One region of the Marinococcus sp. LNHM4E3-1 genome, then DNA from elsewhere that is predicted to be linked to it. Evidence: riboswitches for the same ligand, from Rfam matches in the RefSeq annotation. Region 1 holds a riboswitch; the other holds the start of a gene.
The links. A riboswitch is a leader RNA that binds a small molecule or an ion and turns the genes downstream of it on or off. The one in region 1 is predicted to bind glycine.

Region 1 (4,214 bases):
ACCTGACGCTCGCCTATGTGTTTCATTATAATGAATATTCCTCGCTCGGATGGATGGACCCGATCGGCATCAGGCGGCTGCACGCAGAAGCAGAATACCGGCTTGAAGCGTACCGGAAAAACGCCGAAGAAAAAGGCGTACCGCGGGTAAAAACCGTCCTGGACAATGGAGTGCCGAAAAAACGTCTCGTGAACCAGCTCTGTGAAAGGGTTGACCCGGATCTTATCATTCTCGGGCAGTCCGGCGGCAATGCCCTCGGCCAGGCGATACAGGGAAACACCACCACAAAAACGGTGGTGAAGCACGCTCCCTGCGACGTTCATGTCGTTGACCCGGCGATCGCTTCGATCCAACGGGCGCACACTGCACCGCTTCAGTAAATCAAAAGATCCCCGGTGGAGTAATCCCGCCGGGGATCTATATGCGCCATTAAAGTGTGTAGTGGTTTTTATCGTCCCATTTTTGTTTAATCACTGGAAGGTCACTAACGGTAGTGATGATAAGCTCTTCATCGCGAAAGGCGTTTAAGCTGGCGAGCAGTTCATCCTCGGAACAAAAATAAACGGGTTCCGAGCTGCCGAAGCGTGAGCGGATATCGGCGGCTGTTCCTATGTATACCTGGTTTTTGGGACGTTGAAGTACATATGCAAAATGGTCGATGGCAATGACCTCCTTTATAGGGACTTATAGTAAGAATAGCACGTCAGGGGTGAAACAGAAAGCAGAATGCATGGAATTTAAATAGAATATGAACAGTAAAGAAAACGGCTTGATCCTGGCGGGAGCCATATTCAAGCCGTTTTTGAGTTGTTTAAGGGGTTTACTTTTCATCGGGCCTTGGAGAAATAAAGCAGAAAATGCCTAAAAGAAGGGCGGAAACCGCTATAGCCCAGTACGTAAACAATAAGCTGACGAGAGTGAGAGTGCCGAACCAGATTTGAAAAAAACGGCGTTCGTTCATAGCTTCACCTCTTATGTGGAATTTAGAGCTCGGGAGTCATAAGCTGCAGGGCCGCTGAAACAGCCTCCGGGTGGCTTCTTTTCCCGTCGGGGTCTGGGCAAGCCCTCCTTCAGCAGTCTCTTTCAGGCTGCCCGGCATGTCGCGGCCGATCGTATGCATCGTCTGAATAACTTCATCGCAGGGGATGCGGCTGGTTATGCCTGCTAAAGCCATATCGGCCGCTGAAAAAGCGATGGAGGTGCCGATGACGTTTCTTTTCACGCACGGCACTTCGACGAGCCCGGCAGCCGGATCACATACGAGTCCGAGAAGGGACTTCATTGCTATTGCGGTGGCGTGGGCTGCCTGCTCTGGGGAGCCATGCTGCAGCTCCGTAATCGTGCCCGCAGCCATGGCCGTCGCTGAGCCAATTTCCGCCTGACAGCCGCCTGCCGCGCCGGAAATAAAGGCGTGATTCGCAAATACGTAACCGATGGCACTTGCTGTGAACAGCCCCATCGTCAGAGTGTCATCATCGATGCTGCGGTTATCCTGGAGAGAGACCAGAATGCCCGGTAGTATACCTGCGGACCCGGCCGTGGGAGTTGCGACGATAAGGCCCATTTTTGCGTTGCTTTCCGACGTGGCCATCGCTGCTTCCATCGCCGTGCTGATGACCGGTCCGGATAACGGGTCGGTGTTTTGATTATACTGATGCATCCGGTAAGCATCACCGCCCGAGAGCCTGCTCTCTGTTTCCGTAATGTTACTCACTCCGTCCCGGACCGCCTGCTTCATTACCCGCAGCCGCTCCTGCATGCGTCCGAAAATCTGCTCCCGGGAAAAATCGGAGCGGCGAACCTCACGGCGCAGCATCCATTCGCCAATGGAAATGTCCTGAGCCATGCATTCCTGTACAATACTTTCAATGGTATCGTTCATATAAATGAAGCCTCCTTTTTCGTTCGGGCTGCAATCGTTAAAATATCCGGACCCGTTCCCAAATTAATGCTGGTGTCATGACCGTTAATTCCATAAATGCAGGCCACTCCGCCGCCGATGGAGGCGCCGGATACGCGGACGGTTTCTATGCCGGACGATGCCTGAAGATGTACAGTGTTCGGGTGGCATCCGCCTGGAGTGCCCGGACAGAACTGGAAGTCGTAACGAAGGCCTGCGTCTTTGGCCAGCGCATACGCACTCCGGACGTTGGTGTCGTGGGCGGATAATCCGAGCAGGCCGCCGATTATGGCTTTGTCCGAGCCGTGTCCCTGATAGGTGGAGGCGAGAGAGCCGTAGAACGTGATTGTCACATCTGTGACCTCTCCCAGCCAGTCGTGCACAAATTTCCCGATCGATACGACCCCCGCTGTGTGAGAGCTCGAAGGACCGACCATAATCGGGCCGATAATATCAAAACAGCTGTCAAACTCCATAACGATTCCTCCAAATTTGAATTGAAAACGATTACATTAATACAAAAAAAGACAGAGAAACGGCCTGAATCGCCGTTTCTCTGTCTGTGTGCCTGAAAGATTTCATTCTTTGGCAAGAATTTTCTTCTTCGGCAGGTACGCGTACCTTCTCCAGAGGTGCATCCTGTACTGGTCCTGGTACCTGAGAGTTTTTTCTTACCGGCTGGTGGGAAGAATTGCTCCTTCGGTGCTGTAATATTCTACAGGCTCTCCCAATACATTCATCTGCAAAACCAATATTTTGTTACTTTTAGTGTAAACATCCGGTCTGGAAAAGTAAACCTATTTTTTGACAGCTGGCATGAGAGCGATATACTGGATGCAGCCTGTTAGCCTGGAATAATAAACCAATTTACCGAAAGAAATGAAGGGATGCGACTATGAGCGAACAAATTATTCTGCGCCCCGTCACAGCAGAAGATGAAAAAGAAATTAATATTCTCCGGCGCCAGCCCTCTGTCATGCATTATACGCTGGGACTCCCTTCGGAGCGAAGAGCCTCCAACCAGTCATTTATCGAAGGGCTGACGGCGAACGATCATGTGATCGTTCGCCGAGTACGGCGGCCGCGTCGTCGGTATCGGCTCTCTGGAGGTGCTGAGCGGTAAGCTGCATTACTACGGCATGACTGCCATGGCGGTGCACGATGAGTTTCAGAACCGGGGGATCGGCAGCCGTCTGCTTGATCATCTGCTGGATATCGCCGATAATTATTTAGGCTTATTCCGGCTGGAGCTCGATGTGGTGGAAGAAAACACGCGCGCAGTACAGCTGTATAAAAGCCGCGGGTTTGAACCAGAAGGGACGCTCCGTAAAGCCCATTTTGCCCGTGGTTCGTTTTACAATGTGCTGGTGATGGGCCGGCTGAACACTGCGTTGTTCCCGGGCAGCTGAGAACTTCGTTGGAAAGTTAAGGAAACGGGGAGATTGTCACTTCCAAAAATTAGCTTATTATGAAAAAATATAAAAGAAGAGCTTACAATAAGAGTGATTAAAGGAGTGTATGTATGCAACAGGAACCTGCCGGGTTTGGCAGCAGGCTGCTCGCTATTGTTATTGACGGCCTCCTGCTTTCTCTCCCCATCCTTCTCATAAGTATGCTGGCCATGCTATGGATCAACCTCGATGAAGTGAATGTCGATATATTTTCCGGTGCCGGATCGCTTCTATATTCCATGATTCTGCCGATAGTATGGCAGGGCCAGACGGTCGGGAAGTATGCCATGGGCATTCAGATTGTGAAAATGGACGGAAGGAAGCTTGGCATCGGGGCAATGCTGATGCGCGTGCTCGTAGCTAATATTTTGTACGGAATTACTCTATACATACTGATGATCACGAGTATAATTATGGTGCTTGTCCGTAAGGACAAACGGGCAGTGCATGATTTTCTTGCGGGAACCCGGGTGGTGAAAAAAAGCCGGTAGCTTTACTATCGGGATGGTTACGCCAATCATGCGAGCGGAGGAAATACATGATGAAAAAGATCTTTTCTGCCGGGGCAGCCGGCATATTCATTCTTTTAAGCGCCTGTTCCGTGCCTTCTTACTATACGGAGGAAGAGGAAGATGTCCCTGGAAATATAGAAACGGAATGGGGAGAAGAAGTGCCGCTTCCGTTGTTGAACGATGCACCGGTTTCGAGGGCGCAGATTAACGAGAATGAAGAGGGGGAGCCCGAAGAAGTGGAGATTTGGTACAGCGAGGAAGAAGAGGACGAGCTTCTTCCTTATTTTCAGGACGCGGGCAACCGGCACCGGTATGAAGAGGACTACAGTACACGGCTTGTGTACGGCATCA
Region 2 (4,214 bases), on a different contig from region 1:
CGACCTTCAGGATGCCGGAGTGGACATGCTCTCCGGAGCCAATAACCATACGCTTGACCGTGGAATGGAGGCTGTAAACAATGCGATTAATCATTATGAGCAGACAGGTATGGATTACGTGGGAGTCTATAAGGACGAGGAAGATGCAGAGCGGCAGCGTATTGTAGATGTAAAGGACGTAGACATGGGTGTGCTTTCCTATACATATGGGCTGAACGGCATCGAGGTGCCGGAGGGGCATGAATATGTCGTGCAGAAAATTGATAAAGAACAAATACAGGAAGATGTCGAAGCGATGAGAGATGACGCGGACATCGTAGTTGTCAATATGCACTGGGGAAATGAATACGAGCGCCTTCCGAATGAAGAACAAAAAGAGCTGGCCCAATTTCTTGCAGACCAGGAAGTGGACGTAGTTATTGGTCATCACCCTCACGTGCTTCAGCCGATGGAATGGGTTGAGGGTGAAGAAGGAAATGAAACGCTTGTTTATTATTCTCTCGGCAATTTCTATTCCGGTCAGGATCAGGAATATACCGATACAGGCGGTATTGCTACATTCGATGTGGAAAAAGACGGCGAAGACGTGAAGATTACAGAGCCTAACGTTGATTTTACCCAGGTTGTACCGGGCCCTGAGGACCAGTACACAGTGAAGCCGATGGCCGAAGCAGACCACCCTGCTGAAGGTGGTGAAACCGAAGAGGATCTGCGCGAGCATGTGTATCAATGGATCGAAGAAAACGATTAAAGTACTAACCGTCTGAAACTGGGCGGGAATGCATAAATAATTTCATTTACTGTATTAAGATATTAAAAGACCTCTAATTTTAAATCAGAGGTCTTTATTTTTATGCGCCAAACCCATTAATGAACGGGTTGGAATCCATTTCGGCTTCGATATCGGTGAAGGGGCCGTGGCCGCAGGCTACTATTGTATTTTCCGGGAGTTCAAGCAACTGCTCGTGAATAGAGGCTAGCAGCGTATCCATGTCGCCTCCGTAAAGGTCAGTACGTCCAACACCACCTGAAAACAATACATCGCCGGAGAAGACTGTGTTGGTTTCTTTATGCCAATAGGAAACACTTCCCGGCGAATGGCCCGGTGTATGAAGCCATTGGAATTCAAAGCTGCCGAATTGAAGCGTTCCTTCAGACTGCAGAAGGTGATCCGCGGGCTTTGCAGTAAACGCAGCCTCCGGCATCATGCGTCCGGAGCCGTTTTTTTGGGCGTCCCCAGGCCAGTCCCTTTCATGCTCATGAAGATAAACAGGGATATTGTAGGCTTCCCGCACGGCATCAAGCGCACCGATATGGTCAAAATGGGCGTGTGTTAACAGAATGACTACAGGACGCATCTCGTTTTCCTGAAGATAGGTGAGCAGTTTATCGGCATCCCCGGCCGGATCAATAATTACGGCGTTTTTATCATTATCGTACAGAACATAGCAGTTTGTCTGCAGTGGTCCCAGTGGAAGCTGTTTCCAGTTCATAGTTTCCCTCCAATTTTTATGCTGATTTTAGTATAAACAATATTACAGTGAGAAGAAATGATTGATCCAAAGTGATAAACGAATGATGCAGTACAATTTATCGGAAACGTTCGGGTTAATTTTTTTCAGCATTGGTTTTTATCTGAATTAGTGATAGAATATGAGTAAATAAAGATGTACATATAATGCGCGGATGATGGTAAGGGGAGAGACTGCCAGGCAGCGCCGAAGGAGCAAGCCGTAACAGGTGAATCTCTCAGGCAAACAGACTCTTACTGGACGCTCCTCTGGAGAGCGCTTCTTTTAGAAGCCACCCACGAAGACACTCTTTCCGTACGACGGAAAGGAGAAACTTTCTGGTTATAGGACAGAGCTTCCATATCTTATGGAGTTCTGTCTTTTTTATGCTTTTTACTGTTTTGATTTTTCAGAAAATAATGATGAGGTGATTTTCTTGGCAGAATTAAAACGAACACCCCTGTATCCGGTATATGAAAAACACGGAGCAAAAACCGTCGATTTTGGCGGATGGGAAATGGCTGTTCAGTTTTCCGGCATCAAAGACGAGCACGAGGCGGTTCGTACAAAGGCTGGTCTGTTCGATGTTTCCCATATGGGTGAGGCGATCGTAGAAGGAGAGGGTGCTGCTGAATTTCTACAGTATATGCTCACAAACAACATAAAAAATGCAGAACCCGGAAAAGCACTTTATACCGCCATGTGTTATGAAGATGGAGGTACGGTTGACGATCTGCTCGTGTACCAGCTCGAAAAAGAAAAATACATGCTCGTTTTGAACGCAGCTAACATTGAAAAAGATCTGGAATGGCTTCGCCGCCACGTAACGAAAAACGTAAGTATTACCGATATTTCGGAAGAAACAGCACTAATCGCTGTACAGGGCCCGGTGGCAGAAACGGTGCTGCAGAAAGTAACCGATGCTTCTCTTGCAGAGATTCTGCCATTTCGGTTTGCTGCCGGTGCTTCAGTCGGAGAAGCAGAAAATATTATCATCTCAAGAACCGGCTATACCGGAGAAGACGGCTTTGAATTATACTGCCGGGCTGAAGAGGCCATCCGAAGCTGGGAGACGATCATGGAAGCAGGAGAATCCGAAGGACTCATTCCATGCGGTCTCGGCGCGAGAGACACCCTGAGGTTTGAAGCGAAGCTGCCGCTCTACGGCCAGGAGCTGAGCGCAAATATTACGCCGCTTGAAGCAGGCATAGGCTTTTGCGTAAAGCTGAAGCAGGAAGATAATTTCATTGGTAAAGAAGCTTTAAAAAAACAAAAAGAAGCGGGATTAAAACGTAAACTTGTCGGGATCGAAATGGTTGATAAAGCAATTCCGCGCCCGGGTTACATGGTACACAATGATGACGGAGAGGAAATCGGCTGGGTAACTACGGGCACTCAGTCGCCGACGCTGAAAGCAAATGTGGGACTTGCACTTCTGAATATTGGATGGACGAATCTCGGTCAGGCTGTCGAAGTGGATGTGCGGGGCAAAGCCAAACGCGCAAAAGTGGCAGCTGTGCCCTTTTATAAACGGGAAAAATAAACAGAGGAGGCACCAGAATGGATTATCGCTATCTGCCGGTAACCGGCGAGGATAAAGAAGAAATGCTTAAAACGATCGGTGTGGATTCGATCGGTGAATTGTTTGAGGACGTACCGGAAAATATTCGCTTTTCCGGAGAAATGAATCTGCCGAAGGCTCTTGGCGAAACGGATCTTCTAAAGGAAATGAAGCGCCTCAGTAACAGAAATACCAGCGTGCAGGACTGCGTCTCCTATCTCGGGGCAGGGGTGTACGAGCATTATATACCGACAGTCGTCGATCATGTGCTCCGGCGCTCGGAATTTTACACGGCATATACTCCGTACCAGCCGGAGATTTCGCAGGGCGAGCTGCAGGCAATCTTTGAATTTCAAACGATGATCAGTGAACTTACGGGAATGGATATTGCTAATTCGTCCATGTATGACGGGCCGACGGCGCTCGCAGAAGCAGCACTGATGGCCGCAAGTGAAAACAGAGGGAGGCGCCGTACCGTTGTCGTCTCTGGAACGGTTCACCCTGAAGCGCTCGATGTATTGAAAACATACGCTGCCGGGCCCGGACTTACAGTGAAAATCGTTCCCGAAAAGGACGGGCATACGGATATGGCTAAGCTTGAAGACATGATCGATGCTGATACCGCAGGAGTGATTGTGCAGTACCCAAACTTTTACGGTACTATTGAAGATTTAGCTGCTGTAAGGCAGGCAGCCGATAAAGAAAACTCGCTGATGATAGTGTCGGCAAATCCCCTTGCGCTCGGCGTTCTGACGCCGCCGGGAAGCTTCGGAGCGGATATTGTGGCAGGAGACGCTCAGCCTCTTGGTATTCCAATGCAGTTTGGCGGACCGCACTGCGGATTTTTTGCCACCACTAAAAAGCATATTCGGAAGGTCCCCGGGCGTCTTGTCGGACAGACGGAGGATGAAGACGGAAGCCGGGGTTATGTACTGACGCTGCAGGCAAGAGAGCAGCATATCCGCCGGGATAAAGCGACATCCAACATTTGTTCAAACCAGGCTCTGAACGCGCTGGCTGCTTCTGTCGCAATGACGGCTCTCGGTAAAAAAGGGCTGAAGGAAACGGCAGAAAGAAATGTTAAAAGTGCTCATTTCTTTAAACAGCTGCTCAAACAAAAAGGCATTGAGCTTGTCCATGAG

Region 2: linked by a shared signal. The riboswitch ahead of gcvT (glycine cleavage system aminomethyltransferase GcvT) and the one ahead of ACTRXI_RS01575 (serine dehydratase beta chain) in region 1 are both predicted to bind glycine.

What each region holds. Positions count from the first base shown of each region.
Region 1 covers NZ_JBQLID010000001.1:324,516-328,729, forward strand. The annotation lists gene ACTRXI_RS01560 (universal stress protein) at 1-380, shown strand, start outside; gene ACTRXI_RS01565 (hypothetical protein) at 821-961, opposite strand; gene sdaAA (L-serine ammonia-lyase, iron-sulfur-dependent, subunit alpha) at 998-1,882, opposite strand; gene ACTRXI_RS01575 (serine dehydratase beta chain) at 1,879-2,376, opposite strand; glycine riboswitch at 2,455-2,532, opposite strand; glycine riboswitch at 2,536-2,640, opposite strand; gene ACTRXI_RS01580 (hypothetical protein) at 2,796-3,023, shown strand; gene ACTRXI_RS01585 (GNAT family N-acetyltransferase) at 3,010-3,309, shown strand; gene ACTRXI_RS01590 (RDD family protein) at 3,423-3,842, shown strand; gene ACTRXI_RS01595 (hypothetical protein) at 3,890-4,214, shown strand, end outside.
Region 2 covers NZ_JBQLID010000005.1:181,440-185,653, forward strand. The annotation lists gene ACTRXI_RS07565 (CapA family protein) at 1-751, shown strand, start outside; gene ACTRXI_RS07570 (MBL fold metallo-hydrolase) at 852-1,493, opposite strand; glycine riboswitch at 1,687-1,775, shown strand; glycine riboswitch at 1,779-1,866, shown strand; gene gcvT (glycine cleavage system aminomethyltransferase GcvT) at 1,948-3,054, shown strand; gene gcvPA (aminomethyl-transferring glycine dehydrogenase subunit GcvPA) at 3,072-4,214, shown strand, end outside.